DNA from 4 places in the Sporosarcina sp. P18a genome. Region 1 is predicted to be linked to each of the others. Evidence: riboswitches for the same ligand, from Rfam matches in the RefSeq annotation. Region 1 holds a riboswitch; each other region holds the start of a gene.

What was found. A riboswitch is a leader RNA that binds a small molecule or an ion and turns the genes downstream of it on or off. The one in region 1 is predicted to bind thiamine pyrophosphate.
Region 2: another riboswitch for thiamine pyrophosphate. It lies ahead of CSV75_RS12175 (thiamine phosphate synthase); the one in region 1 lies ahead of thiM (hydroxyethylthiazole kinase).
Region 3: another riboswitch for thiamine pyrophosphate. It lies ahead of CSV75_RS08390 (ABC transporter ATP-binding protein); the one in region 1 lies ahead of thiM (hydroxyethylthiazole kinase).
Region 4: another riboswitch for thiamine pyrophosphate. It lies ahead of thiC (phosphomethylpyrimidine synthase ThiC); the one in region 1 lies ahead of thiM (hydroxyethylthiazole kinase).

Annotation. Positions count from the first base shown of each region.
Region 1 covers NZ_PDYQ01000003.1:169,542-177,333, reverse strand. Annotated here, with positions in the region: gene CSV75_RS10545 (D-serine ammonia-lyase) at 1-377, shown strand, start outside; gene thiW (energy coupling factor transporter S component ThiW) at 547-1,035, opposite strand; gene thiE (thiamine phosphate synthase) at 1,047-1,706, opposite strand; gene thiD (bifunctional hydroxymethylpyrimidine kinase/phosphomethylpyrimidine kinase) at 1,706-2,521, opposite strand; gene thiM (hydroxyethylthiazole kinase) at 2,538-3,311, opposite strand; TPP riboswitch at 3,374-3,475, opposite strand; gene CSV75_RS10520 (DUF3238 domain-containing protein) at 3,668-4,864, shown strand; gene CSV75_RS10515 (GerAB/ArcD/ProY family transporter) at 5,111-6,205, shown strand; gene CSV75_RS10510 (spore germination protein) at 6,233-7,687, shown strand; gene CSV75_RS10505 (Ger(x)C family spore germination protein) at 7,684-7,792, shown strand, end outside.
Region 2 covers NZ_PDYQ01000004.1:116,787-124,578, reverse strand. Annotated here, with positions in the region: gene ectB (diaminobutyrate--2-oxoglutarate transaminase) at 1-649, opposite strand, end outside; gene ectA (diaminobutyrate acetyltransferase) at 711-1,235, opposite strand; gene CSV75_RS12195 (phosphoribosylaminoimidazolesuccinocarboxamide synthase) at 1,851-2,531, opposite strand; gene CSV75_RS12190 (heavy-metal-associated domain-containing protein) at 2,697-2,918, shown strand; gene CSV75_RS12185 (heavy metal translocating P-type ATPase) at 2,934-4,835, shown strand; gene CSV75_RS12180 (Crp/Fnr family transcriptional regulator) at 4,813-5,502, shown strand; TPP riboswitch at 5,560-5,668, shown strand; gene CSV75_RS12175 (thiamine phosphate synthase) at 5,739-6,338, shown strand; gene thiS (sulfur carrier protein ThiS) at 6,331-6,528, shown strand; gene CSV75_RS12165 (thiazole synthase) at 6,525-7,298, shown strand; gene CSV75_RS12160 (ThiF family adenylyltransferase) at 7,295-7,792, shown strand, end outside.
Region 3 covers NZ_PDYQ01000002.1:172,885-180,676, forward strand. Annotated here, with positions in the region: gene CSV75_RS08370 (YhgE/Pip domain-containing protein) at 1-1,887, opposite strand, end outside; gene CSV75_RS08375 (TetR/AcrR family transcriptional regulator) at 1,927-2,496, opposite strand; gene CSV75_RS08380 (winged helix-turn-helix transcriptional regulator) at 2,671-3,021, opposite strand; gene CSV75_RS08385 (NAD(P)H-dependent oxidoreductase) at 3,166-3,774, shown strand; TPP riboswitch at 4,053-4,150, shown strand; gene CSV75_RS08390 (ABC transporter ATP-binding protein) at 4,235-5,005, shown strand; gene CSV75_RS08395 (ABC transporter permease) at 5,011-5,754, shown strand; gene CSV75_RS08400 (ABC transporter substrate-binding protein) at 5,751-6,791, shown strand; gene CSV75_RS08405 (S8 family peptidase) at 6,859-7,792, opposite strand, start outside.
Region 4 covers NZ_PDYQ01000001.1:598,169-605,960, reverse strand. Annotated here, with positions in the region: gene CSV75_RS03045 (NAD(P)/FAD-dependent oxidoreductase) at 1-945, opposite strand, end outside; gene CSV75_RS03040 (cupin domain-containing protein) at 1,210-1,740, opposite strand; gene CSV75_RS03035 (response regulator transcription factor) at 1,965-2,459, shown strand; gene CSV75_RS03030 (calcium/sodium antiporter) at 2,591-3,544, opposite strand; TPP riboswitch at 3,921-4,038, shown strand; gene thiC (phosphomethylpyrimidine synthase ThiC) at 4,158-5,930, shown strand; gene CSV75_RS03020 (aldo/keto reductase) at 6,336-7,190, opposite strand; gene CSV75_RS03015 (autorepressor SdpR family transcription factor) at 7,607-7,792, opposite strand, start outside.

The sequences.
Region 1 (7,792 bases):
TGATGATTGGTATGATGACAGGAATGCACGACCAGGTCTCGGTTGCAGATTTTGGCTTGGACAATAAAACTGCGGCTGACGGTTTAGCAGTCGGTACAGCTTCTGCATTTGTTGGAAAAACGATGGAACCATTCCTCACAGGATGCTATACGGTAGAAGATCAGACATTATTTACGCTTCTTAAAGAGCTGGCGGATAGTGAAGACATCTGGCTGGAACCTTCAGCACTTGCTGGTATGACAGGACCTGTACAAGTTATTAAGTCTACATTACCGTTAGCAGACTCCAAAAACGCAACGCACCTTGTATGGGGAACGGGCGGAAATATGGTGCCTGCGGACGAAATGAAGAGTTATTATCATTATACGAGGAAATAATACACTCTATTTCCCGGGAAATCGACAAAAGATCCGCAGAGACTATTCTCTGCGGATCTTAATTTTTAGAATAGATGATTTGGAAGCTAGGAGACATCGTTGATCAACGTTCCCGAACACAAGTTTGACCTCATTACGCTTGCCCACCATTTTGTCCTACATCATGGTCTTACTTCAAATCTCTAAAAATCTTTAATTTCAAGAGTCTTGGAGCCAATAATAGACCGATAATTGTCCCACTCACCGTCGATACAAGAAAAGGGGGTAGGAAAAATAAAGCGGTTACGGTCGTGCCCATCAAGATTTTGGCATAAGGCACTGCAAACAATGGTGCTATCAAACCGGTACCGATAATCTCCCCGATGCCTGCACTCCAATTCTTTTTGAAACGCCGGTATAATACGCCAGCTAAAAACGCACCGATCATCCCGCCAGGAAATGCGAGCAGTGAACCTGTCCCTGTCAGTATACGTACGAGTCCTGTCATAAACGCTACCACGACAGCGGCCCCCGGACCCATTACGATCGCCACTATAACATTTACAGTATGCTGTATGGGATACGCTCTAGCGATACCAGCAGGGAATGAAACGAATGCAGAGCCGGCAACTGCAATCGCGACAAACATTGTCATGAAAATCATTTTCCGTGTATTCATACGATCCCCATTCATGCCAACAAAGAGTGTATGGTGTTTGATAAATCGCTTGCTGCATACTGCGGATCTTTAGCCGATGCGATAGCGGAGACCACAGCTATACCGTCTGCCCCGGCTTGGATAACAGAGCCGGTAGTAGCCAGTGTAATGCCGCCTATAGCGACGATCGGCATATCAGGGAACGCAGTATGGATTTCTTCTACTAGAGTGGTACCTACAACTGCCGAAGCATCGAGTTTGGTTGACGTCGGATAGATCGGACCCAGACCTACATAATTCGCCCCAATTGATTGTGCAATTTGTACCTCATGTGCATTGTGAGTCGAAACTCCAAGCCACTTATCCGGACCAATTCGCTGACGCACGCTGTCTGCCTGTTCATCATCTTGTCCTACATGAACCCCGTCTGCATTAATGGCCAATGCCAAATCCACATCGTCATTGATGATGAAAGGAACACGATACAATCTGCAAAGTGCCTGACACTTTCTAGCGAATCCGAGCAAAGCCTCGCCTTCAAGCGCATTAGATCCCTTTTCACGCAACTGAAAACATGTGACACCACCGCGAAGAGCCGCTTCTACTATTGCTAACGGATCCTGACTCTGAGCGTTTGGTGTACCCATTACAAAATATAAGCCTAATGCTTTCCTCACTTCCATGTTTGACATCAGTGCATCTCCTTTTTCAGTTCACCGTATGCCCAGTGATTGGTTGGTCCGTGCCCTGAACCAATCTTCAGGCCATTTTCAATCGCGGCCTGTATGAATTGCTTCGCTTCGGCAACTGCATCCGTCAAAGAATAGCCCTTAGCCAGAAAACTCGTCAAAGCCGCTGCGAATGTGCATCCGGTCCCGTGTGTATCTTTGGTTTGAATCCAAGGTGTTGTTACAGTGAATGACTGCCCTTCTTCGTCCGCGTAATAATCCTTTGCATCCAGTACATCATTGCGGTGACCGCCTTTCATAACGACGGCTCTTGCTCCCATTTTAATAAAAGCGGCTGCAGCTTGCCGAATGTCTTCGTCTGTTCGTATTTTCATTCCGGTTAGCACTTCCGCTTCAGGGATATTCGGAGTCACAACGGTAGCCAGCGGTAATAAATGTTCTTTTAATGCTAGAATCGCCTGTTGTTGCAATAAAGCCTGTCCTCCTTTTGCAATCATGACAGGGTCAATGACTAAAGGAAACGGAGGATATTCTTTTAATAGCGTTGCTACTTCAGTAATGATTTCTGTCGAAAACAGCATCCCAGTTTTACATGCTTTTACATCAAAGTCATCCAGTACTGCACGAATTTGTGCTATTACTCCATCTGTCTGTATTGGATAAACACTGTGAACACCGTGTGTGTTCTGAGCAGTCAATGCAGTTATGGCAGAAGTGCCGTATACACCTAGCTCCTGAAACGTCTTTAAGTCGGCCTGAATTCCTGCGCCTCCTCCGCTATCAGAACCGGCAATGGTCAATGCTACTTGTACTGTCAATTGAAAAACCTCCTGTCTAGTATACTGAAATTGTTTTCCGTTCGTTATCCAATGTATGTAAGGTATTTAAGAAGTTTACAGCAAAGTCGCCAGGACCACGTGAAACTTTTGCAGTTTGTTCACCAGCCCGTTTATAAAATGAAAGTGCATCTGCTACGGCTTCCAAGGGATGTTCCATTCCTACGGAGAGAAATGCACCCGTGACAGAACTGAGTAAACAACCCGTGCCGGTTATGGTGGTCATCATCGGGTGGCCGCCCGTAATGGATAATGTGGAATGGCCGTCCGTGACTAAATCGACTTCGCCTGAAACCGCCACGAGACAGTTGTACTTAAGGGCAGTCTTTTTCGCTATACTTTCGATGTCGGCAGAACCTTCTCCTGCGTCAACACCCTTAGCGGCCCATGGAACATCTGCAATCGCAGCAAGTTCCCCTGTATTACAGCGGATCAGTGTGATATCTACCTCGTTCAGCACTTTTAGAACGCTAGCTTTACGAAAAGCCGTAGCACCTGCACCAACTGGATCTAGTACTACAGGTTTTCCTGCTGCGCGGGCACTTTTTCCCGCCAAAATCATTGCGTCTACTGTTTGTTGCTTCAATGTACCAATATTTAAAATACTGCAAGCGGCAATTTTTGCAATGTCTTCTGCCTCCTCCACTGCATCCGCCATAACGGGAGAAGCGCCTATTGCAAGTAACCCATTTGCCTGGAAATTCGCGACTACAAAGTTTGTCATGCAATGAACGAGCGGTTGCTTTTGACGAAGTTCGTGAATAAGCTGCATGTTTCTTTTCCTCCTTAAAAAGGTATATATACAAAAAGCCCATGCATAGATGGGCGGTTGGGTATGAAAACTACCCACTTTCCTCCGCTAGTATGTACTAGATCAGGTTCAAAGGGTTTGCGTAATTGCATCTCAGCCAATAGAAGGCGCCCCTAGTGGTGACTATGTATTAGACAGGCTGATTATATCATATACATGGAAAAGGTTAAAATAATACTGGGGTTATGAGGTTAAAGTAATAAGAAATGAGTGATTGTACATAGACGAAAAGGTATAACGATATGCTGAATGTTACATAATTATCTGAAGGCGTATAACTGTTTCAGATGAAATAGATAAAAGGGAGCAGATCGCAAATGGAGAAATTATTCGAAATTCAACAGATGAATCATTCATTGGATGATATATCATTCACGTGGAGTGACACAGGTGGTTATTACCGTGTCTATAAAAATGACCGACAAGTATATGAAGGAACGGCTCCAAAGTTTACGGATGGAGAGCTAGATCCGTCATATCCTTTTCAATATACAGTGGAACGAGTGGAGGAAGGACGGGTTCGAGATGTAATTGTTATCCAGACATCACCTCTGACAGAAGTACAGGAAGATGAACATCCTTTACAACGCTTGGTGATCACAACGATTGCCGCCCCATCACAAATTGCTCTGTCATGGGAGTGGATTAAGGATGTAGAGAAGTTTGATGTTTTCCGGAATGGACAATACATCGAGACAATTACGGATAATCGTTTTATTGATCGCGAGACAAGTTCTTCTGAGGCGGTAGTATATAGTGTCGTGGCAACACGCCCATTAATTGATAGCAATCAGAAAATGAATGTCAGTAAATCAATCGCATCAAAAGTGTATGAAGTGATTATGCCTCCGGATCCTAATAATAAACCAACAGAAGAAGTCTATACATTTTCCGTGCGAGTAAAGCAACGGGATCGATTACTCATTCCAGTGGCTGACAGGAAAAAGTTAAATGAAGTGAAGCAATGGAAGTTCCGCTACACGACTTTTTTAAAGGAAGATATTATTAAAAATCCGAATCTTTTTTCGCCGATTCCATACTTTACAGGAGACGATCGGGACTTCAACCCTGAAGGAAAAAGCTTCCGCACGCGTGTAGATATAGAAGGAGAATTTATCGGAGGAGACAGCAATCTGCGGTTTACGAAAGCCACTGGGCCGTCAATTGGCTTAAATACTATGAAGCGGTATAAGCGCCATGCCCATGCTTCTGTAGAGGGTATAGAAATCGATCGGTTGGAGGAGAAATCGAAAGAAGTTCATTTTACAATTACTCATGATGTAGGCAATCCATTAACCGCTTCACCGTCTATTCACTATGAAGTGAAAGCTCATTTGGATCAGCAAGGTAACTTAGATCTGGTAGGCTATCACAATGATGCACCTCATCATGAAATTTATTTATCGCTTGATGGCGAGAATTGGCGCCCTGTGCATCGTACTGAAAGTGAAGGATTGGCGTATTTGACGGGTGTGCTAGGAGATAATTATTGGCGCTATATGACGTGTAATTAATGCAGTAGTAAATGTGGTACGTCCTTTTTTGCGTTGCCTATGTTTGTGCAAGCAAATGGTGACGTCCATATTTGCGTTAATGAATGATTATGGTTTCTCTTATCCTTGAACAGTATGAATACGCAAGAAATATAATGAGCACTGTATGAAAGTAGCATCTTGCCCCTCTAATGTATCACCGCGTAAGTATAATTCCACCTGTTGTCGTTAAAGCTGAATGATATAAAAACGTTAGAGGGTTTCCATATGAAAAAAACGAGCTCTATAAGTGTCTTACATGTTATTTTCCTATCGATGACAGTGATAGGTTTGAAAAATCATGTGACCATTATTCCGTCGCTTGTACAAGGGGCGGGAAGGGATGGCTGGATATCGATTTTGGTGGCCGTTATTATAATTTTCCCTTGGCTTTTTCTAGTACTTTACATCCATAAGAAATCAAAGCGACAACCTCTGACAGAATGGTTGGAAAAGAGTACCGGGAAAGTTGCATCAGCCATTATCCGGTATATGACAGCCATCTTTTTACTCATCTTGGCAGCTTTTACAATGGGTGAGACATTAATATGGATAATTTCAACCTTTTTACCTGAAACCCCCGTCCTACCGTTATTACTCATTTACACGATTTTATGTATTCTACTTGCCACAACAAACTTGCAAACGATTGCGATGGTTAATGTACTTATTCTATTTTGGATTGTCATTTTGGGATTTTTTATTGCGTTTACCAATATGCAAGTAAAAGATTATGAGTTGCTTCAACCATTTTTTGAACATGGGTTTCAACCCGTACTAACGACAGCAGTGTTTCCAGCGTCCGGGTTTGTCGAGATTATACTTTTCCTGTTCATTCAACAACAAGTCAAAGATCAAATCCGGTGGTATCATTTTGCTGTCATGCTGTTCATTTTAATGGGATTGACTATGGGTCCTACCATTGGAGCTATCACAGAGTTTGGTCCAACAGAAGTGACGAAACAAAGATTTCCTGCCTATGAAGAATGGGGAATTGGGTCGGTCGGGCGGTTTATTGAACACTTTGATTTCGCTTCTATTTATCAATGGCTGTCAGGTACGTTCATAAGAGTGAGTCTCCTTTTATTCATAGCAGCGGATTTATTAAAGATGACAGGAGACAAACAGCGTATTTGGAGAATACTTGCACCGGCTTTTTTCTTTATGGCGTTGTCGTTAAATCTTTTGAGTGATGATCTTTTCCATAGTATTAAAGGGGATTATTTATTGATTGTCACATTTTTCTTCATGTTCTTCCTGTCGTTCATTTTAGTCATTATTGCCTTGCTTTCACGAAAATCATCTAAGAAGATCAAAACATAAAATCTATAAAGAAAATGGTGAAGAACCTTGAAGCCGGATGAAAAGGAAATAGATCTACATTCCATGAAACAATTGTTTCTAAAGTCCGCGGATGTTCAGTTTCAATCGTACACGTTTGATCAGCGTCGAGTAGTATTCATTACATGCGATGCCATGATCAATCAGCAATTATTGAATGGAGTCATTGTTCAGCGTGTTCAACTCATGATGAATGATTTGAAGGGTGAAACGATAGAAGATGCAGTCGTTGGGCAATTACACATTCCAGATTTGAAAAAGGTAGAAGACATAAAAGAAGTGGGGTCACTTGTATACACCGGCAACCTGCTTCTATATTTTGAGGATGACGGTCTCCTTTTTTCAAGCAATATAGCGGAAAAGCCGAACCGAAATCCCGAAGAGACAAGTATGGAAGTACCAGTAAAAGGGCCGAGAGATAATTTTATTGAAGATGTTTCAGTTAATATCGCAATCATACGGAAGCGGTTACCGACGAATTCACTGTGTGTGGAAAAGTTTGAACTGGGAAAGCGAACTAAAACAACGGTAGCACTTCTATATTTTGATGATGTTGCCAGTGAAGAGACGCTATATAGTATAAAAAAACAGCTAAAAAAGGTTGACGCGGATATTATTTTCAGCGGAGACTTATTGCTGGAGAGCATGGAGATTAAAGGGGTGCTCTTTCCAAGGACAGATTATACAGGCCGGCCAGATCATGCGGTTCAATCGCTGGCAAGAGGACGATTTCTAATTTTTGTTGACGGGGTATCCTATGGTGTGATTTTGCCCGTAAACTTGTTTTTACTTCTAAAAACAAGTGATGATAATGAGAATCCAGCCTCGTTTAGTTCGGTAGAACGGTTATTGCGTATTACCGGTATGTCCATAGGTATAACTTTGCCTGCATTTTGGCTTGCTTTAACGACATTTCACCAGGATCAATTGCCACTTTTATTATTAGCTACAGTTGTACAAGCAAATACAGGCCTTCCGCTTCCTTCAATATTGGAAATGTTGCTCATGCTGCTCATGTTCGAATTATTTCGTGAGGCTGGTCTGCGTCTTCCGTCAGCACTTGGAGGTACAATTGGGGTTGTGGGCGGGCTAATTATTGGAGATGCCGCCATTCGGGCCGGGGTTACAAGTCCCGCGATGATTGTCGTTATCGCTGTGTCGACAATTTCGACATTTACGTTGGTTAACCAATCACTGGTGGGGACCGTGAGTATACTGCGTTTCCTTTTCATTATCATAACGGCATTTTTCGGAATGTTCGGATTCCTGATTTCGGTTTATTTTACCATCCTATACTTGTCGAGTATTCGAACATTCGGGGTGCCGTACATGAATATCACGACAGATTTAAGCTGGAAGACAATTGTGAAGTCGCTTTTGCGTTTAAATCCCACACAATATAAAAAGCGTCCGAATATGTTAAATCCCAAAGATAAAACGCGGAGCAAAGAAGGTGAAAAATGACTACACGTATATTTGTGCTGCCGCTTTTGGTAATTCTCTCGGCAGTCCTTTCAGGTTGTATAGATTCCAATGAGCCCGAAAGGATGCTTTATGTTAATGCAATTG
Region 2 (7,792 bases), on a different contig from region 1:
CCCCTTGTACCGTTTCGAGAATCATGGCTGCCGGCAAATCCAAGCCACTGCTTGCATCAGCCAAATACTTTTTTAGGAAGTTCAATGATTGACCTTCTTCTAAAAACGTATCAAACGGCATAGATGTCGTATGATTTAGCGGGACTCCGGCTCCACCACGGTTGTATGAATTGCCTGTTACAGACAACGCACCAAGCGTCATCCCGTGAAAACCATTCGTAAAGCTGACAATATTTTGACGTCCGGTTACTTTGCGGGCGATTTTCAGTGCACTTTCAACTGTATTCGTCCCAGTAGGTCCGGGAAACATGACTTTGTACTCCATATTTCTTGGCTGCAAGATCACTTCGTTAAATCGTTCAAGAAATTCTTTCCGGACCGTCGTACCCATATCTAAACTATGTGAAATTCCATCGTCTTGGATATATTCAATCAGTTTTTCTTTCATTTTCTCATTGTTGTGGCCGTAGTTTAAAGCACCTGCACCGGCAAAGAAATCGATATACTCCTTACCATCCGTATCCCACATCTTATAGCCTTTTGCTTTATTGAATACTGTTGGGAAACTTCTGCTGTAACTTCTCACTTGCGACTCGCGATTGTCGAATACTTCCATTACCTGCTGACTTTTTGTCAGTACCATGTGTATTTAATTCCTCCGTTAGATTCTGTATTTTTCCAGTGTCAAATTGCGGCAATCGGCCAATTTCTCAGAATGGTCCAATGCGGAACAGTTCTTCTGACTCGTGCCCGCCGCCGGGGAATTGCTTTTCCGTATAGCCGTCCGTAATCGTGCATTCAGTCTTCAAGTCACGTGCCAAGCCTTTAAATAGCTTAGCGGATGGAATATTAGACGGTGTGACCGTTGATTCCACATACCGAATATTCCGACATGCCTCACTTTGTAAGATCGTATGCAGCATACGCGATGCTATACGCTTTCCTCGTACCGATTCATCGACTGCGACTTGCCAGACAAACAACGTATCTTGCGCTTTTGGTTTAATAAAGCCTGAAATGAAGCCTACAAGTTTTCCATGGTCTTCCACAATGATACTCGTATCATCGAATTGGTCTGCCCACAGCAAATAGCTGTAAGAAGAATTCAAATCAAGTACTTTCGTATCCTTAATAAGCTGCCAGATGAACTTTCCATCTTCTACAGTCGGAATACGAAATACATACGGGTCGTTCGGATCCAACCCTGCAATCGAAACTTTGTGTTTACTATCCAAACCATTTCTCCTCCAAGTTCTTTTACATGTAGTTGCATACATATTTGGGATCTGAAATTTTCTAAGATGTGTAATTCGTTACTTCTTTACCCGAGAACACGATCTACTTAAAATACGTTCGTCGAATAATCATCCATGTGAAGTTTTTGAGAACCGAGCAAATACACTCGGTAGATTCTACTTATGAATCTAGCGGACTTAGCAAGGGTACTTACGTAGAAAGGCCAAAATGGAGATTCGTGCTGGCTACTTTGGGTGCTATCTTTCTGCCTTGCGGTATGAAGAGCAAAAAAGAGCGCCTTTACAAAAGCGGGGAGCTTTTGTTCATGGAAACAGCAGATATATTAAAGATTCGCTGATATGAAAGACACTTTCATTATCTAGAATTCACTATCATACGCATTCATCCAACCAACGTTCACACACTGGTGAAGAAGCAAACTAGGTGTCACCTCTGACACTGGTTGCTATTATAGGGAACCATGAAAACGTTGTCAACAGTAAATATATTATTTTATTTATTTGATTAAAAAGTAAAGTGCCGCTAAGTCAGTCAGCGTATGGCTTGAGAGAACATATAAAAAACCGGAAACATTTTTCGTTTCCGGTTGACTTTTATGAAAATAATATCTTTTCTAATTCCATTGGTTCAATATATGTATCGCCTCGATAAACGCGCATATTGCCTCCTGAAATTTCATCGATCAACATGATGTTTCGTTCAGGATCGCGACCGAACTCCAATTTGATGTCATAAAGTTCTAAACCTTTTTCCGCCATCTCTGATCGCACTACTTCAGAAATTTGCTGGGTCAATTCTTTAAGTACCGCATATTCTTCATGCGTCAAAATGTGAAGTTGTGCCAAAGCATCTTCTGAAATGGGTGGATCTTGACGTTCATCATCTTTTAGCGTCACTTCCACGAATGCATCCAATACTTGTCCTTCTTCTGCATATGCACCGAATCTGCGCAAGAAACTTCCGACCGCACGGTATCGACAAATCACTTCTAATCCTTTACCAAAGACCGTAGCAGGCTTCACCGTCATCGTCACTTCATCCAGATCGGCATCGATGTAATGCGTCGGTACGTTTTGCTCCTCCAATTTCTCGAAAAAGTATTTCGTCATGCGAAGTCCAGACTTCCCGGCACCATCAATCGTCAGGCCTACTGTGTTGGCACCTGGATCAAATACACCATCTTCCCCTGTTACATCATCCTTGAATTTCAATAGCACGTGGCCATCTTCCAAGCGGTAGACGTCTTTCGTTTTACCAGAATAGGTTAATTTCATCCGTACGATTCTCCTCTATTCATAAATGTATACTGCTTATTCAGTATAAAGCACTTTGACGAGAAGAAAAAGTATTGTTTGACAAAAGTTGATGGACGTCAAGGTCATTTTCACAAAATACTCTTATACTTTAGTTAACAAATACACAAGAAGAGGATGAGATCAATGAAAAAAGTCGTATTTTTAATGGAACCATTCAGTTGCCCGTCATGTGTTAAGAAAATCGAAGGGGCACTTTCCCGAGCCAAAGGCGTACAGCAAGTAAAAGTATTATTCCATTCAAGTAAAGTTCGAGTCGAGTTCGATGAATCTATCGTAGAAGCCGATGAATTACAGGAATTGATTAGTAAACTCGGCTATCCAGTTCTCAATAAAAAAGTCTCATAGAGAGGAGGCATTCAAATGAACGCAAAGCAAACCGTACGCATCACCTCTATATCTGCCATTTTGCTTGGGGTAGCAATCATCTTGCATTTCGCAAGCTTTCATGATGCGCGTCAGATTACATTAATCGCTGCCACTTTAATCGCAGGTACTCCGATTGCAATCAAAGCTTGGAAAGCTATCCGCATGAAAGCTTTTAGTATTGAACTTCTCGTGACCATCGCGGTAATCGGTGCGCTATTTATTGGTGAGTATGTAGAATCCGCCGCAGTTACCTTCTTATTTGTATTCGGAGCATTGCTTGAAATTCGTACAATGGAGAAAACTCGCTCGTCCCTCCAGGCACTTATTGATCTGGCTCCACTGGAAGCAAGTATCCTTCGAGATGGTAAAATAATGACAATCGCTGTTGACGAGGTAGTAGTCGGTGACCGGGTAATCGTTCGCTCGGGAGAACAAGTTCCAGTTGACGGACCGATTGTTACAGGGAATGCTTCTATAAATGAAGCAGCCATCACGGGAGAATCTGTACCGGCAGCCAAATCGCTAGACGACCAAGTGTTCAGTGGTACATTAGTAGACAACGGATATATCGAAATAATGGCAGAACGCGTTGGTGACGATACAGCATTTGCTCGTATTATCGAACTAGTCGAAGAAGCACAGGAAGCCAAATCAAAAACGCAAAAATTCCTTGAACGATTCGCCAACATCTATACACCTTCCATTGTCGTCTTATCGATGATCGTCTATCTGTTCACACGCAACATCGAAATGACATTAACCTTCCTCGTCATCGCTTGCCCTGGCGCTCTTGTCATTTCCGCTCCCGTCTCTATCGTAGCGGGAATCGGTAACGGAGCTCGACATGGTGTGCTAATTAAAGGTGGCGACGTGATGGAACAGTTGGCGAAAATCGACACGGTCGTCTTTGACAAAACAGGCACATTGACCAAAGGACGTCCAGAGGTAACTGATATCCATAGTTGGGGTATCGAAAAAGAAGAGCTACTGCGCCTAACTGCAGAAGTTGAACTATTGTCCGAACACCATCTCGGTCAAACGATCGTCCGCGAAGCAAAGAAGCGCTTGATTGACTTGACACATCAAGCGCGTGACGCAAACGTTATGAAAGGCAACGGCATGCTTGCTAAAGTAGACGGCAAGCAACTCGTAGCCGGCAACCGAAAACTGATGGCATCGCAAGGTATACCTATTTCTAGTGACGTGGAAGCTTATGCATCCAAGCGGGAAAAGGCAGGTAATACGGCTGTGTTCGTCAGCATTCACGGAAACATCGCAGGTATTATTTCCATAGCGGATCAGATCCGTCCGGAAGCACAGGCTGCTTTGGTCAAATTACGAAGAAGCGGGATCAAACAAATGATTATGCTAACTGGCGACAATGTCCACACTGCCCGACTCGTCGGTGAACAACTCGGTCTTGACAGTGTCCACGCGGAGCTTTTACCTGAAGACAAAGTAGCCGCCGTTCAAAAGTTGAAAAAGCAAGGACATCGTGTAGCCATGGCAGGTGACGGGATCAACGATGCGCCTGCGATCGCCACGGCGGACATTGGACTTGCCATGGGCAAAGGCGGAACAGACATTTCCATGGAAACAGCTGATATCGTCTTGATGGCGGACCGGCTTGATCAATTCGCCCATGCCTATGCATTATCGAAAGCAACTGTCCATAACATGAAACAAAACACATTCTTTGCGGTAGGCACAGTCTTCCTCCTGTTGGCCGGTGTACTGTTAGGCAAAGTGTTCCTAGCATCCGGCATGCTCATTCATGAAGTAAGTGTACTTTTGGTTATATTGAACGCCATTCGATTAATACGCTATACTAGTGACAAACCAGCCAATCGAACTATAAGCGAGGTGAAAGTGAATGAGTCAACAGCCCCACAATAATACGACGAATCAAAATATGTGTGTATCGCTCGTACCGCTGTTCAATCATTTGGAAACTGAACAGATGAAACACGTAGTAGGACTCGCGCGAAACACTTCGCATCCACGTGGAAAAATTATTTACAATGAAGGCGACTGCTCCGAAGGTTTATATATTTTGCATAAAGGACGAATCAAAGTATATCGCCTTTCAGAAAACGGCAAAGAGCAACTCGTACGAATTTTAGAACCGGGAGATTTCACAGGTGAGTTGTCATTATTCAATGCCAAACCTCATGACGCCTACGCAGAAACACTTGAACCCGTGGAATTATGTATTATTCAACGGGATCAAATGCAACAACTTCTACAAAAACATCCTGCGATCTCATTAAAGATGTTAGAGGAGTTCTCCTCTCGCCTCGCCCGAACAGAACAACGGGCAGCGCGGATCGGTATGGAAGCAGCAGAAACGCGCATCGCACTGTATCTAGCCGACTTATCAGAAGAACAACAACAATTGACAGTCGAATTACCGATGAGTCGCAAAGATCTCGCCTCCCACCTCGGGACGACACCTGAAACGATTAGTCGAAAACTTAGCGCATTCGAGGAGTCGGGCTGGATTCGCCAGTCCAGCATGAAAACGGTGGATATTCTCGATTTGGATGCTTTATTACTATTATGAAAGAAACTCTTTTCATTCCACTACGTACATGATACGCTAGTTCTGAAAACCAAATATTTTGACCATTAGGGGAATCCTTCACAAGGACTGAGAAAAGAGTGTGGCTCTGAAACCCTTATTACCTGAACAGATTAGTATCTGCGGAGGGAAGTGGCGAGTCGTTCCGTATATATTTCTGTCGACACATCCACCACTTTCCGATTCGGGAAGTGGTTTTTTCTATTGGAGGGGAATGAATGAAGTTACTTGGCGTGACCGATGACTGTCTTTCGGTTGATGAACTGACTCTACACTTGCAGCAGACAGCGCCGTTTCTAGATGCTATTATTTTGCGTGAAAAGTCCAAGACAGACGAACAACTGACAGACTTGATTACGCGTCTTGCGAATAGTGGATTCCCACTCGACAAGCTCATTGTACATGCCAGACCTAACATAGCGATCGAGCTGAACCTTACGAAAGTGCAGCTGACTGGCTATGGCATGTCTTTACGGGATGCACATCGGAAATTTCCCGAGCTACAATTTGGTTGCTCGATTCATTCAATGGAAGAAGCAAAGGAAGCTACGACGGAAGGCGCGGATTGGCTCTTGTACGGGCATGTTTTCGAGACGAAATCAAAGCCTGGCCTACCAGCGCGCGGCACGGAAGAATTGTTTTCTATTGCAACGTGTAGTTCGATTCCCGTGTATGCAATCGGCGGAATTCAGCCGCAACACTTGCCTGATTTACAACGAAACGGCGTAGCAGGCGTGGCTGTATTATCCCCTATGCGTTCACTAAAAGTCTTACAAAGTTATAGAATAGGAGGCGCATCTAATGAAGAAAATGATTGATTTGAACGGAAAAACCTATTCGGTCGTTCCGGAAGTAGGAACAATCCAACAGTTACTTGAGCATTTGGGACTGGGTAATCGGATTTTGATTGTGGAGAAAAATAAAGAGATTTTGCAAAAAGATCACTATGACGCACCGATTATGGATCGAGACCAAATTGAAATCATACATTTTGTAGGAGGCGGATGAAGATGTTAAAAATTGCAGATAAAGAATTCTCTTCACGGTTATTACTAGGCACAGGGAAATATCCTTCATTTGAAATACAAAAGCAGGCAGTTGCAGTATCAGAAGCAGAAATCCTCACGTTCGCAGTACGACGCATGGATATTTTCGAAGCGTCGCAGCCCAATTTTCTAGAGCAATTGGATTTAACTCGCTATACATTACTTCCAAATACTGCAGGTGCAAGTACAGCAGAAGAAGCCGTACATATCGCACGTCTTGCAAAGGCATCAGGACTTTGTGACATGGTGAAAGTGGAAATTATCGGATGCAGCCGTTCATTGCTTCCAGATCCTGTAGAGACATTACGCGCTACTGAAATGCTGCTAGAGGAAGGCTTTATTGTATTGCCTTATACGTCAGACGATGTAGTGCTCGCAAGAAGACTATGCGAATTAGGCGTTCATGCCATCATGCCGGGCGCTTCGCCAATCGGTTCAGGCAGAGGCATTCTGAACCCGCTGAATCTGTCATTGATCATTGAGCAATCTAATGTCCCCGTCATCATTGACGCCGGCGTCGGCTCTCCAAAAGACGCGGCATTCGCGATGGAACTCGGAGCAGACGGTGTATTGCTCAATACGGCAGTATCGGAAGCAGCAAATCCTGTCATGATGGCAGAAGCAATGAAACTCGCGATTGAAGCAGGACGTCTCGGTTATAAGGCAGGACGTATGCCAGTCCGCGATTACGGCGTAGCAAGCAGTCCAACTGAAGGGCTTGTGACGAATTGACCGGAAAATATTCTCGGCAAGAGCTATTTGCACCTATCGGACCAGTTGGACAACACCGTATCCGCGAGGCAAAAGTTTTCGTCTTAGGAGCGGGTGCACTCGGTTCTTCCGGAGCGGAAATGCTTGTCCGTGCAGGGGTCGGCGAACTAACGATTGTTGATCGTGATATTTTGGAGTGGACCAATCTTCATAGACAGCAATTATATACAGAGCAAGATGTCATCGATCAATTGCCGAAAGCGATCGCTGCGGAAAGCCGATTGCGCGCGATCAATAGCGATGTGAAAATCCGTGGAATAGTAGCGGATGTGACAACTGAAAATGTTCTCGACCTATTCGAGGGACATCAATTCATTCTCGACGGCACAGATAATATCGAAACACGATTACTAGCAAATGACGCAGCGTTACAACTCGGCATCCCTTTCTTCATGGGTGCTTGCGTCGGTAGCTACGGGCTGACGTTTCCTATTGGCGTAAAAGAAGGGTCCCCC
Region 3 (7,792 bases), on a different contig from region 1:
AAGATCCGTTAATCCATTTTGGATGGAGCCAATTGCCGTAAGTCCGTTATCGATTCGGCCGACCATCGTTTGAAGTACACCAATTGTCACCTTGGGATCTTCCGCTGTTTCTAGCAATCCAGCAAGTTTCTCATCAATTTCTGTTTTTGAGGCTTGAAGTTCATTGAACCGATCGCGAAGTCCTTCATCGAAAGTTTGTAGTTGTTCCATAGCATCTTGAATTGCTTTTTGGCTATTCGCATCGAATTGATTGCGTCCATCGACAATCTTTTGCTGACTTGCCTGTAGCTGTCCGTTTAGTTGATTCAACAACTCGAGGCTCGGTTTCTCCCCTCTATTGATAGCGGCTTGCACTTTATCGATGGCTTGTTTGGTCGACGATAATTGATCTCGTAGCGCGATGAATTTCTGTTGCAGACCAACTAGTTTGTCACTGCCCGTCACTTTACTTGCCGCTTCTAATACAGAAACGACTGTATCCATTTTACCAATCTGACTTTCTATCGCAGTAGACATAGTATCGAGTTGCTCCTGGTATTTACTGAAGTCAATAGATTCACGCTTACTGATTAAGCTTTGAACGACTTTCTGTGCATTGCCGTTTACTTCTGTCGCGCGATCCAATAAGCTCGTAATATTTACGGAAAGCTCATTCAACTGCTTCATGAGCTTTTCAGTTTGCGGTGATAATACATTTTCGTAATTGCCTTTGATTTTTTCCATATCTTCAGCGAGTTTGTCAGACAGCGCTTGTGTTTGCGTAATTAAATCAGTCGCCGGATTGGTTCCAGTCTGCAAAGTGGAAATGATTGTTTCCAAATTCTTTTTCAGACGGTTTAAATCTGTGACACTATCATTCAAAGTACTTTGCAATTCTTTAATATTCGTAGAGTCTTTGAGGTTCTGATCTTGTTTTTTCAAATAATCGTAAATATCATCTAAACGCGCATTCGTATCTTCCAACTTGCCTTGCTTATCACGTAGCGAATCGACAATACGATCGACGTCTTCCCCTTTGCCTGACAGCTCGCTCGTCAAATTAGGTACTTTGCGAAATGCCGTCTGTGCACTCTCCAGGTTAGACGTAATGACGCGCAACGTATGATCCACAGCCTTTTCATTCTCTTGCAACTTACTGATCAAGCGTGCATTCAACTTTTTCGCATTGGCATGCACGGCATTGACATCGTCCAGCACGACATCTACGCGGTCGATAGATGAATCGGCAAAATCCAAGCCTTTATCTACCATCTGTAATTTCGAATAAATTTCCGGAATGTCATATTCCAATTGATAAATTAAATCCCGAAGTTTTTCGATATTCACTCGATTTCCTTCGAGTTCTACTCCGAGATTATTGAATACCTTGAGGACTGCTTCATTCGCTTGTTCGACGAATGTTTTGTCGATATTTTCTACAATAGCAGACGCACCTTTGCCCGCTACTTTCGGGGAAATTGCATTGATTTTTTCATTAATATAATAATCCAATGATGGCTTTTTAATATCATCGGTTACGATACTGCTTAAATTCTCTGAGAAGTCTTCCGGAATGATGATCGCAGCATAGTAATCGCCATGTTTCACGCCTTTTAACGCTTCATCTTTCGTTACGAATTGCCAGCCTAGATCGTCGTTCTTGGTCAGCGAGACGATCACTTCATCCCCGACATTGAATTCCTTATCCTCGATTTTCGCACCTACGTCTTCACTGACGACCGCAACTTCTACGCCTTTCGTATTGGAGTAGGGATCCCACGAGGCGAGGATGTTCATCCAAGCATAAAGGGAAGGTAGAAACGCAATGGCCGCAATGACAATGAGTGCAGCTTTATTCTTGAAGATATTCCGGAGATCCCGTCTGACTATGAACCAAATTTTATTCATCTAGTATAAACCCTCACTCTATATTCCGTCATTCGCATGTCACACTAACAAACTGGAGAAAATCGTATTGTTCAACACGTCCGTGATTTGCTTCTCCGTCAGCTGGTCGTCATGCGTTTTCGACCAATCGTTAACTAGTGCTACATAAGATTTGAATAAAAGATATGCAATCAACTCGCTATCACATGGCTTCAATTCACCTTTTGCGATACCGCGATCGATCTTTCCAGCAATGAAATTCACTATTTCCTTCTCAATAGTAGTTAACACATCCCCCACAGCAGGTGTGCGCAACTCTTTCTCTTCTTCTATCAGTTTAATGAATAACTGATGCGTCTCGCGAAATTTCAGCAATTGCATAATACGCGCATGGGCATTCTCTTGAAAAGACGCTCCTTCAATAGCTGTCCGTTCAGAGATATCTTTCATTTCTTCAACCATTTTCCACACAATTGAATGAAATAATTCCTCTTTATTTGAGAAAAACGTATAGATCGTACCCTTTCCTACATTCGCAATCTTCGCTACCTGATCCATCGTCGTCGCTTTATAGCCAAACATCGAAAATGATTTTTCTGCCGCCAAAATGATTTCTTCTCTGCGATCCATGAAGACACTCCCTTTAAAATGACCGGAATACCATTTCGGTCTATTAGTCATTATATTACATATTTTTATAAAAAAGTGCAAGATATTGCACAAAAAAGATCATACAAGCCATAGTTCACTGACTTGTATGATCGTCTCACCGGTCTGTTATAGGGTACATTTGAAGTAGGGGCGTTAGCTTTTTGTTAATTCCTTATATTCTTTCCCCCACTCCGTCATACTGTCTAGTATTGGAATAAAACTTTTACCTACAGATGAGAGTGAGTATTCTACTTTTGGAGGAACTACTTTATATACTTCTCTGTGAATCATTTGAGCTGCTTCCAACTCTCTCAGCTGACGTGTCAATATACCTTTTGAGATACCAGGTAGCAGTCGTTGAAGTTCATTAAATCTTATGGTCTTCCTGCTTAAATGCCATAAGATCACCATTTTCCACTTTCCCGAAATGATATCCTTGGTCTCCATGAACGGACACCACTCTTTTACTTCTTCTTGTGGTTGACCCACATCGCTTTGCTCCATTACAATTCCTCCCTTGCTCAATGGTCACATTTTTGTGACTATGTAATAAAAATGTGACTACTTACAAAATAAATCCTACTACTATACTATAAAATTATGCTTCATAAGCAAACAAAAATTTAGTATAAATTGGAGGAATTCGAAATGAAACATGTAGTTGTTTATGCACACCCGGATAATAAAAGTCTTAACTACAGTATTAAAGAAACAGTCGTTGAATCACTAAAGAAGAACGGTCATGAAGTGGTAGTGCGTGATTTATATGAGTTGAATTTTCAACCAGTCCTTACACCAGAGGATTTGATCAGTATGAGTCAAGGTGTTATTCCAGAAGATATAAAAATCGAGCAAGAATTTATTGCTGAAGCAGACGTAATTACATTTATTTATCCCATTTGGTGGACGGGTCTCCCAGCCATTCTTAAAGGGTATGTAGATCGAGTATTTGCATATGGATTCGCTTATTCCTCTGGGGAAGAAGGGACAATTAAGCTATTGAAAGGTAAAAAAGGATTTATTATCAATACGCATGCTCATCCCAATGAAGTGTATGATGAGATCGGTATGACCACTGCTTTGAAACTCACTTCTGACATTGGAATATGGGATTTCACTGGAATTGAACCTGTGGATCATTTACTATTTGGAAGTGTGGGACGGCTTGATGAAGAAGCATATACAGGGATGTTAAAGCAAGTGGATGATACCATTCAAGCCCATTTCCCGTTAACAGAGAAAATAGATTGTATGTAACAAGTATTCTAAAAGCGGAAGTACTAGAAGAAGTATTGACTAATCAAGAACAATAGCCACGCTCTATTTTCTTAGAAACGTGGCTTTTTATTACTTTATCTACTTAATCGTAGCTACCACTAGTTTAAGTCCCTCTCCCAATCACTTCTCCACTAATTTTACCGAACTCATAATTGAAAAATTTCATACTCTAACTCTGTCTATCTCTTTTTTAGTCATGTGGATTTACCCCAGTACTATCTTGACTATCTTTTCAGACTATGTAACGATAAGAGTTGGATAAACACTAGGGGTGCTTTTGCTGAGAAAGGCGTTCGCCTTAACCCTTGAACCTGCACTAGATAATGCTAGCGGAGGGAAGTGGACATATGACGGATTTTGGCCGTACTATGCAACCGCTTCGCACAGAGAAGTGGTTTTTTTGTGTGAATTATTTGAAGAAATGAGAAGTGGTAAGAATATGACGAATAAAGTTTTAGAGTTTACGAATGTCTCTTTTCATTATCAAGCAACGAAAGCTTCGAAACCAACTGTTATTTTCGATCAAGTTGACTGGCACGTTAAAGAAGGCGAGTTCGTTAGCATCATTGGACCAAGCGGGTATGGTAAAAGCACGTTATTCCGACTCGTCACTGGCCTTGAGAATCCTGACAGTGGAGAGATTTCATTAAATGGAGAAGTGACAATGGAGCGGTTAGGCAAGGTCGGCTATATGCCGCAGCAAGACTTACTCATGCCGTGGCGAACGATTCTAGAAAATGTTCAATTACCAGTAGAGCTTCAAGGACGCAAACCTTCTTCCGATGAAATTATCCAACTACTAGCTGACTTCGGACTAGCAGGAGAAGAAAACGCCTACCCTGGAAACTTATCCGGCGGGATGCGACAACGTGTTTCCTTTTTGCGAACGATCCTGACTGGCTCAAATATTTTATTATTGGACGAGCCGTTTAGCGCACTGGATGCGATCACGCGGCTGACGATGCAAGAGTGGCTCATCGATCAATGGCAGAAACTCGATAAAACCATCGTCTTCATCACGCATGATATCGACGAAGCGTTATTTCTATCCGATCGCATCTTTGTACTCGCTGAAAAACCGGTGCAGACGATTCGCGAAGTCATCGTGCCTCTCAGCCGACCACGCACGACGCGGGACTTGGCACGACCGGAACTGATGGAACTGAAAGAGCAACTGATTAGCGAGCTTCGTTCGGAGGAACGGCTATGAAGAAAATGACTTCGTATAGTTGGTCGATATTTTTCGTCGCAATCGTACTTGGCGTATGGGAAATCGCAGCACGTCTTTACGACAAAAGCTTCCTCTTCCCGTCCCCTTCAGCGATTCTGATCAGATTATGGGAGCTGAAAACGGAGCTGTTTATCCACCACTTACCTCCGACTGCTTTAACTATTTTGATCGGCTTATCGATTTCGATCATCATCGGATCCACATTGGCGATTGCGATGTATAGCAAGAAGCCAATTGAGCAAGCGTTTTACCCTATTCTCATCGCTTCGCAAACGATTCCTGTCATTGCGCTCGCACCGATTTTTGTCTTGTGGTTCGGCTACAGCATTTGGAGTAAGGTCGCGGTCACTGTCCTGATCACATTTTTCCCGATAACCGTCAGCGTTTTCGACGGCTTACGCTCTTCGGATAAAAACTTGCATGAATTAATGCGGACAATGGGCGCATCTTCAAAAGATATCTTCTATAAACTAGACCTACCTTCCGCTTTGCCATCTTTCTTCTCCGGGCTCAAAGTGGCGGTTACACTTAGCGTAATCGGTGCAGCTATTGGGGAATGGCTAGGCGCGCAGGCAGGACTCGGGTATTTCAGCAGAAGAATGATGACGCAATTTGACAGTGCTGCTGTATTCGCACCGATCGTCTTGCTTTCTGCAGTAGGCATTATCTTCTTTTTACTCGTCGTCGTATTGGAAAAATACTTTTTACACTGGAGGAATCATCAATGAAAAAACGTCTGTTCCTTAGCATCACGCTTCTTCTGTTATTACTAGCTGGATGTACGAATGATACACCCACTACAGAACCAAAAGAGACACCGAACACTGAAATGAAAAAAGTCAGTATCATGCTCGACTGGTATCCGAATGCCGTACATAGTTATCTATATGTAGCGCAGGAAAAAGGCTATTTCAATGAAGAAAACGTGGAGGTAGACATTCAATTTCCTGCCAATCCGACCGATCCAATGAACTTGACTGCAGCGGGAAAAGTGACACTTGGACTGTATTACCAACCCGATGTCATTTTAGCGCAAGCAAATGAAAACATTCCGGTTAAAGCGATTGCCTCCATCGTGCGTGAGCCGCTTAACTACACCGTCATGCTGGAAGAAAGCTCGATTCAATCACCAAAAGATCTTGAAGGCAAAACAATCGGCTATCCTGGAATTCCACTGAACGAATCGTTGATTAAAACGATGGTGACGAATGATGGTGGCGATTATGACAAGGTGAATATGATCGACGTCGGATTTGAACTGGAATCTTCACTCGTTTCAAAACGCGTCGATGCCGTGACAGGAACATTTATTAACCACGAAGTGCCTGTCATGGACTCAAAAGGATTCAAAACGCGCTACTTTAATCCAGTAGACTATGGCGTGCCGAATTATAGTGAAATCGTGTTATTGACGAGTGATGATACATGGGACAAGGAACAAGACGCAATCCAAGCTTTCTGGCGAGCAGCACAAAAAGGATATGAATTTATGGTAGAACAGCCCGAAGAGGCACTCGATCTCTTGTTGAACAACCAAGATCAAGCAAACTTCCCGTTAGACAAAGCAATCGAAACGGAAAGTTTGAATGTTTTATTGCCTAAGATGGATACAAATGGTGAAGCATTTGGCGCGCTAGATGAAACGTCTTGGAAAGAAGTACGGGACTGGCTCCATGAAATGGAAATGATCAAGACGAAACCTGAAGTGGACGATATGATTTTAGATAGTAGTACGGATGAAATGTTTTCTAAAATTACGAAATAAACTACTCAAAAGGCTATTGCGAGAGTCTCCATGACTGATCGTAATAGCCTTTTTCGATTGTATGTGATTAGTTAGGATATACGGTAAACTTCACAGCAAAGGACTTCTTCATCGCAATCCCATTTTTATTCTGCAGCCCTTGGTCCACACGTAAATAATGAACACCTGGCTGCCATTCTGTAGTTGGTGTAATGAATAATTGCTTACTATTCATAGGATCCACTCTCGCTGTAAAACTTTCGATACGTTCTGCACTGTTTGGCTTACGGGTAATAAAAATATAGGGAGCCTGCTCTTTTCCAATTGGCAATTCGCTCGTAAATTTGATTGTGAATACTTTATTCGGTAGTACTTTCAATTCTGGGAAATCACCTATAAATTCATTCGGTGGAGTAGGTGTAGTGACAGCAGGCAACGCGTTACTTAGTTGTTTTAAATTTACTAAGCCCGCGCCGAAATAAATATCTTTACCTGGCGCCCCTAAGTCAGTCGCTGTCATTTCAAGTAGCCGACTAATCTCAGCAGGCGTTGCTTCAGGTTTCAAAGACCTCACTAAAGCCGCGGCACCTGCTACCATTGGTCCTGAAAAAGAGGTTCCACTGACTGATATATAGCTATTATTGATTGAAGTTGTAAAGATTGCCGCGCCTGGAGCAACTAAGCTGACATGAGAGTTATAGTTTGAAAAGGATGCGCGCTGATTATCTCTCTCCGTTGCCCCAACTGAAATGACAGATGGATAAGACGCGGGAAACATGATGGAATTCCCCTTTGTTGCATCGTTTCCAGCAGACGCAACGACCGTGATTCCCGATTCCACTGCACGCTGAATCGCCTTTTCCTCGAATTGGGAAAATTGGCTACCCCCGTAACTCATATTGATCACATCGACTTGCTTTAGGATGGCGTAATCAATTGCCTTGATACTATCCGACACTTTACTAAGCCCGTCCAGGTGCGAGATTTTCAACGGCAATACTTTGGTTTCATATCCTCCCGCA
Region 4 (7,792 bases), on a different contig from region 1:
AATGTACTGCTTTGCATTACTAACTGCGACCGGTGCCTCACCGAATCCGGTGGCAATCAGTTTTACTTTCCCTTCATACGTTGCAATGTCACCCACAGCATAAATGCCAGGAATGTTCGTTTCCATTTTATTGTTAACGATTATGCAGTTTTTCTCAATCTCCAATCCCCAATCTTTAATTGGACCGAGTGCGGAAACGAATCCATAGTTGACGATAAAGTCATCGACATCAATCACTTCACAGTTTTCAGTTTTAGGCTCTTCGATGACGATTTGTTTAATACCACCTTCATCTCCGATCAGTTCAGACGGAACATAAGGGGTTTTGATTTCCACACTGGATTTTTTCAAATTTTCCACGCTATGTTCGTGAGCGCGGAATTTATCGCGTCGATGGATGATGGTAACTTTTTTCGCAATCGGTTCGAGCATCAATGCCCAGTCGACCGCCGAGTCTCCCCCGCCACATACTGCCACTTCTTTATCCGTAAACCTATTTAAGTTGTCAATGAAATAATGAAGGTTTTTCCCTTCGAATTGCTCCGCGCCTTCAATCCCTAAGCGACGAGCTGCAAATGCTCCGTTCCCTGCCGTAATAATGATCGTCTTTGAAAAATGAATTTCTTGATTCGTTTGGAGTTTAAAAATCCCGTCTTCTTGACTTTCCACCGTTTGTACAGCTTGCTCCAAGCAGATTGTCGTTGGGAACATATTCACTTGTTCCTTTAAATTATCGATCAATTCTTGGGCACGGACTTTCGGCAATCCAGCAATATCGTAAATATACTTTTCCGGATAGAGTACTGACAACTGGCCACCTAACTGAGGTAAACTTTCTATAATCTTCACACTAGCTTCCCGCATTCCTCCATAGAATGCAGTAAACAACCCAGCAGGGCCACCTCCAATTATTGTGATGTCGTATACTTTCTCATCGATTTTCATTTTAAATTCCTCACTTTCCTTCGATTGATGTCGATGCACCTCTACCGTTAAGTAAAATATGAAACTATGTAATCAATTACGCCGAGGCGTAATTGCATCCAGATTAAGAACGCAAGTCATCTAGAGTTTGGATGACCTGCTAAACTGGATAATTAAAGCGCTATCATTTTGTCACTTTTAGAGATGAAAGTCTTCTATGGTAGACGCCTCTACATTCTGTGCAAAAATATTTTTTGATTGAAGATCAGTTGATCCATCGATAAATTAGCGGTCTGCCTGCGCAACAATCGCTTCTCTTTCTTTCGCACGCTCAATGCGAATCTTTTCAAGTTCGCTGCCTTCTGGATAAGTCGGTAGTTGTGGTTTTGCCGCACCTAGCATAACAAGCATCATCGCATCTTCTTTTCCATCGTTGCGGATACCACGCTGAATGCCAGGTGGTACGCTGACACAGTCGCGCTTATTCATTTTTATCTCATACTCTTTTCCTTCATACTCTAAAAGGACCGTCATTTCACCTTCCAAAATGAAGAACACTTCTTCTACGTCTGAGTGTAAGTGCAATGGACCAATTGAACCAGCTGGTAAAACCATCGTGCTTAATGTGAAGTTGTTTGCTTCAATTACATTTGAATCTTTGTTTGCTGTTGCACCACGTCCAATATAGCGCATTTGTGCACGGCGATATCTCGGATCTAATTCTTCTTGGAACTTTAAAACGTTCCAGTCCAACTTTCTATCTCCCAATCTCGCAATATATTTCTTTTCAAAATCCTCTACTGTTGTGAACTCCATGTTTTCTTCCTCCCTATTTTTAGACCTCTTGACGAAAACGCTTATTCAAAGAAGTCCCCTGTTTTATATAGAAAACAATGTTTCTATATGGTCATATCATACTTCTAAATAAATTCATTGTCAACACAAAATTTCAAATCTTCTAATAATTAACTTGGTGATTAATGAGATGCTATGAAAAGATCGAACATTATCCGAAGATTGTGTGACGGCATTTGTGGCTAGTGAATCCGTTTGAAACCGCAGTTATTCACTTGGATGGAGGATGTACATCTCGTGCTGCTCGATCCGACAAATCAGATATTGTGAAAGGACTCGACCAAGGTGCGGATGATTATATTACGAAACCATTTGACGAACGCGAACTCACAGCAAGAGTGCGTGTGGCATTACGGCGTACAGAGGGTGAAAATCAACCAAAGGCTATTCAGGAAGGCCCATTTACTCTTGACTTGGAGTCCTATTCCATCCTATATGACACGCATGAAGTTCGACTTACGTTAAAGGAATTCTATATCATAGAAGCGATGATGAACCGGCCAAATCGGACGTTCACACGGGAAGACTTGCTTCAAGTAGCTTGGGAATATGACACGTATACAGAAGTTCGGACAGTCGATTCTCATATTCGAAATCTACGGGATAAATTGTGGAAATCCAATTTTCCTATTGAAGAGATTTTGGTGACGGTTTGGGGGATCGGGTATAAGTGGAGATAACACGGACCCCTCTAATCACACCATGCCATAAAGTCAGAAAAGGCAACTTTCCACGAATGGAAAATTGCCTTTTCTTTATGAAATCAAGCGCTTCTTTCATATAAAGAAGCAGACCATCAGCAAATTATTACTCAATTACGCAAAATAACATACACAAGATACACGACGTATGCTACAGCTAACATCAGACCTTCACGCTTACCAATTTTGAAACCAGTTCTTGCAAACAGTAACAATACTAAGGTCAATACTAGCATAATGACAACGTCAATAAATACTTTATCGTTCACTGCGATCGGCGTAATGACAGAGGAAGCCCCGAGAACAAACAGGATGTTAAAAATATTGCTCCCGACGATGTTCCCCAAAGCGATTTCACTTTCTTTTTTCAAAGCCGCTGAAATCGACGTAACCAATTCAGGTAGAGAGGTACCGATGGCGATGATCGTAAGACCGACCAATGTTTCACTCATGCCAAGAGAATAAGCAATCTTCGTAGCATGATCGACGACCAAATCCCCTCCGAAAATAATCGCCGCCAGCCCGACTAGCGTAATGAAGATATTCTTCCCCCACTTCACATTCTCAGTAGCTTGTGTAAGCGTGGAATTTTGACGGCTTCGAAGCCCAAGTTCAATCACATAGTACATAAAGATCGAGAGGAATAGCAAGAAAATCATTCCATCACTGCGCGTGAGCACATTGCTACTGAAGCCTTGCAGTGCCATATCACTCATCAACACCAACATGACAATACCTGCCAGTAAAGTGAACGGAATTTCTTTCCGAATGGTTTCGCTCTGTACTTTCAATGGAAACAGGAATGCTGCTATTCCGACCACGATGGTGATGTTGAAAATATTACTTCCCACTACGTTCCCCACTGCGACGTCTGCATTTCCACCCATCGCTGCAATAATACTGACCGTCGCTTCTGGTGAGCTAGTTCCGAGCGCTACAATGGTTAGCCCGATCAAAATAGGGGGAATTTGCAGTAGCCTTGCAATATTTGAAGAGCCATCTACGAAATAATCGGCTCCTTTTATTAATAATATAAATCCAATTATTAATAAAATATAGGACATTTATTGATTACCTCCTCCAAGGGAATGAAATTTCTAGTCGATAAAATATTTTGTCCAATTACTGCACATATGATGCGACTTGTTACATTCACAATGACCCATAACACCATAGGAATTTGATTTTATATACCCATAGGTTTCATTGTTCTCAATCGCTAATATTTTATACGACGTCAGCTCCACTACAACGATCTTTCCTTCTTTGTTTATCACTTTTGATTATCTCACGTCATCACTGCTAATGCATCCTTCAAGTCATACAAAGATATTCATTTCTCATTAGAATCTACTTTTTTGAGTTATGGAAATCAAAAGTATACTAACTCTTTAAAAACAGCTAATTATATGGTAGACTATTCCTGTTCACACAATTTAATACTATAACTAGGGGTGTCCAACGTTATTGGACTGAGATGGAATGATAGTACACGCATTCCGGACTCTTTGGACCTGATCTGGCTCGTACCAGCGTAGGGAAGTTTTCATTTTATCAGCGACGCGTATTTTTGCGTTTTGAAGACCAGGTCCTATCTACGGAACTGGTCTTTTTTGTTGCCGATTCCCTTTACTTGAATCGAGTCATGGTCAAACCTCAAAAGGAGACGATGACAAAATGCAAGAGAAGAAAGAAGAAATCTATATCCATGAATGCTTTCCAGCAAGTCGAAAGGTTTACGTACAAGGAAGTCGTCCAGACATACTTGTACCGATGCGCGAAATTGAGCTATCACCCACTGTAACTGATCAAGGCGAAATACCGAATGAACCTTTTCGTGTCTACGATACAAGCGGTAAATATACGGAAACTGGTTATACAGTTGATATTAAAAAAGGACTGCCGAACATCAAGAAGAACTGGATAGTAGAACGAAATGACGTGGAAGAATATGAAGGCAGACAAGTAAAGCCGCGGGATAACGGGTATCGTTCAATGGAACAAATGCAAAATGATGCAGAATTTCCATTGTTGAAACGCAAACCATTACGAGCAAAAAGTGGCATGAATGTTACACAAATGCATTATGCACGCAAAGGAATCATTACACCTGAGATGGAGTTCATTGCTATTCGTGAAAATATAACGCCAGAACTTGTACGGGATGAAGTCGCAAGGGGCCGAGCCATTATCCCGTCGAATATTAACCACCCTGAAGCGGAACCGATGATTATCGGCAGTAAATTCCATGTGAAAATTAATGCGAATATTGGTAATTCTGCTGTCTCTTCATCCATTGCTGAAGAAGTGGAAAAGATGACCTGGGCTACACGTTGGGGTGCAGATAATATCATGGATTTATCAACGGGAAAGAATATCCATACAACACGCGAATGGATTATCCGCAACTCGCCTGTCCCAGTGGGAACGGTTCCGTTATATCAAGCGTTGGAAAAAGTAAACGGCAAAGTGGAGGATCTCTCATGGGAAGTATTCCGTGACACTTTGATTGAGCAGGCCGAGCAAGGTGTCAGTTACTTTACAATCCATGCAGGTGTTCTACTTCGTTATATTCCCATGACGATTAATCGTGTGACTGGCATTGTCTCACGAGGTGGTTCTATTATGGCCCAGTGGTGTATGTTGCATCATACAGAAAGTTTCCTCTACACACACTTTGAAGATATATGTGAAATCATGAAACAATACGATATTGCTTTTTCATTAGGAGACGGATTACGTCCAGGATCTATCGCGGATGCCAATGACGAGGCGCAATTCGCTGAACTTGCAACACTTGGAGAACTAACGAAAATTGCTTGGTCCCATGATGTGCAAGTCATGGTAGAAGGTCCTGGACATGTGCCTATGCATTTAATCAAGGAAAACATGGACAAGCAAATGGAGATTTGTCAAGAAGCCCCTTTCTATACACTCGGTCCTTTGACGACAGATATTGCTCCTGCCTATGACCATATCACTTCTGCTATTGGTGCGGCTATGATCGGTTGGTTCGGGACCGCGATGTTATGCTATGTAACGCCTAAAGAGCATCTCGGTCTCCCGAATAAAGAAGATGTGCGTGAAGGCGTCATCACGTATAAAATTGCAGCACATGCAGCTGATTTAGCAAAAGGTCATCCCGACGCATACAAACGTGACGATGCATTGTCAAAAGCCCGTTTCGAATTCCGTTGGAGAGATCAATTTAATTTAAGTCTGGATCCTGAACGCGCGATGGAATACCATGATGAAACATTGCCGGCTGAAGGGGCAAAGGTCGCCCACTTCTGTTCAATGTGCGGGCCGAAGTTTTGCAGTATGCGTATTTCGCACGACATTAGAAAATATGCGGATGAAAATAGTTTAGAAGAGAAGCTTGCAATGGAAAGTGGCATGAAAGAGAAAGCTGAAGAATTCAAAAAATCCGGTGCTGAAATCTATCTTTAATGAGGAGTGAATTGAGTGATGACAACTGAACAGTTAATTCATCAGATTACTGTAAAACGTCGAAATCTTCATCAATTAGAAGAACAGTTGGCACTCTTGCAAGCACAATGTATACACGAATATACCGAAACCTTCACCTATAGGAAATGCTTGAAATGCTTGAAAATAGAGAGTGTTCATTATTAATAGATGTTCTGCCATTCAAAAAGGGCCATTGTGTTCTTTGTGTTTCCTAGAAAAATTGTTGGTGCAATAAAAACAACAAAACCCACCTCGCCACTTTATAATGTGGATCGAGGTGGGTCATTTTTTTGATGGGGATTTATATTAATTTCATTAGAAATTCAAAGTCTGGTACGCTGATTATACGATTGAAGGTATCCGGATTATTAAACTTATTAATATTTAATCAAACTCTTCATATTCGTTCGGATGCTGTCCTTCTACTCTTCCCGCTTCACCTTTATCCAAGGAATCAATTTGTCTAATGTCTTCTTCGGTTAATTCAAAATCGAATACATCAAGGTTTGCTTTTTGATGATCATAAGAAGATGATTTCACGACGGTTAAGACTTCATTCTGTAAGTTCCAACGAATAATAATCTGCGCGGGTTCTTTATTGTATTTTTTAGCGATGGATACAATTGTTTCATTCTCTAACACGTCGTTTAATTTGCGCCCTAAAGGACTCCATGCCTCCGTTACAATACCGCGACTTTTATTGTATTCCACTAGTTCGTTGTTAGTAAAATACGGATGGCGTTCAATTTGATTGGTAGCCGGTGTTACACCTGTTTCTTCAATGATCCGCTCCAGATGCTCTGGTAAAAAATTAGATACACCTATCGTCTTAATCAGTCCAAATTTCTGCGCATCGACTAACGCTTGCCATGCTTCTACGTATCGATCTTGTTTTGGAAGCGGCCAATGAATCAAGTATTTATCAAAGTAATCGATTCCGATACGATACAATGACTCTTGAATCATAAGAATTGCTCGTTCGTAATCATGTGAAGCACCAGGAAGTTTGGAACTTATTATCAATTCTTCTCTAGGTACAGATGAACGCCGAATCGCTTCCCCTACCATTCCTTCATTATTATAATTCGTTGATGTGTCAATCAGTCTGTATCCCGCTTCGATTGCTGTTAGTGTACTGACGACACCTTGCGCACCTTTTACTTTTACGGTTCCAAAACCAATTGAAGGAAGGCTCGTTCGATCATTCAATCGCATCGTTTGTACATTTAATTGATCCATTTTTATCTTACTCCTTTTTAATAGTACACTCTTCTAGTGGTGGAAACATGATTTCATCGGACATGTATACCGCTCATCTTATCCTTGTAAATTCCCTTACTGAAAGTTAATTAAACATTCTTTTCTGTTTGAAAAAAAGCACTTGTGTCTGCAATAAATATGAATGGTTGAACATCCACATTCTTTACTGGCTCAAGTGCACTTTTTATTTTTCCTTAAACAATCGATATAGCATAAAACAGAATAACAAACAAAATTTAATTTTGTTTGTCCTTGTAGTATATAGAGAATGAAAGTAACATCACTCTAGTCTCAATACCTTACTCACGCTTCTCTATCTTCTATCTATAGCTCATAACTTTAGTACATAGCTATGTATTCATTAGTTCAAGGGAAAGTAATTTCTCACAACATATTTATTTATTCAATTTTATCATCCATACGAGCAAATCTTGCAGAACCGTTGTGTGGAGAGTGTAGTAAATATATTGACCTTTTTTCTCAGAACTGACAAGACCCGCATTACGCAAGATGTTTAAATGGTTTGAAATGCTCGGCTTACTCATCTCGAATTCTTCATGTATTTCACTGGCAGTTAAAGA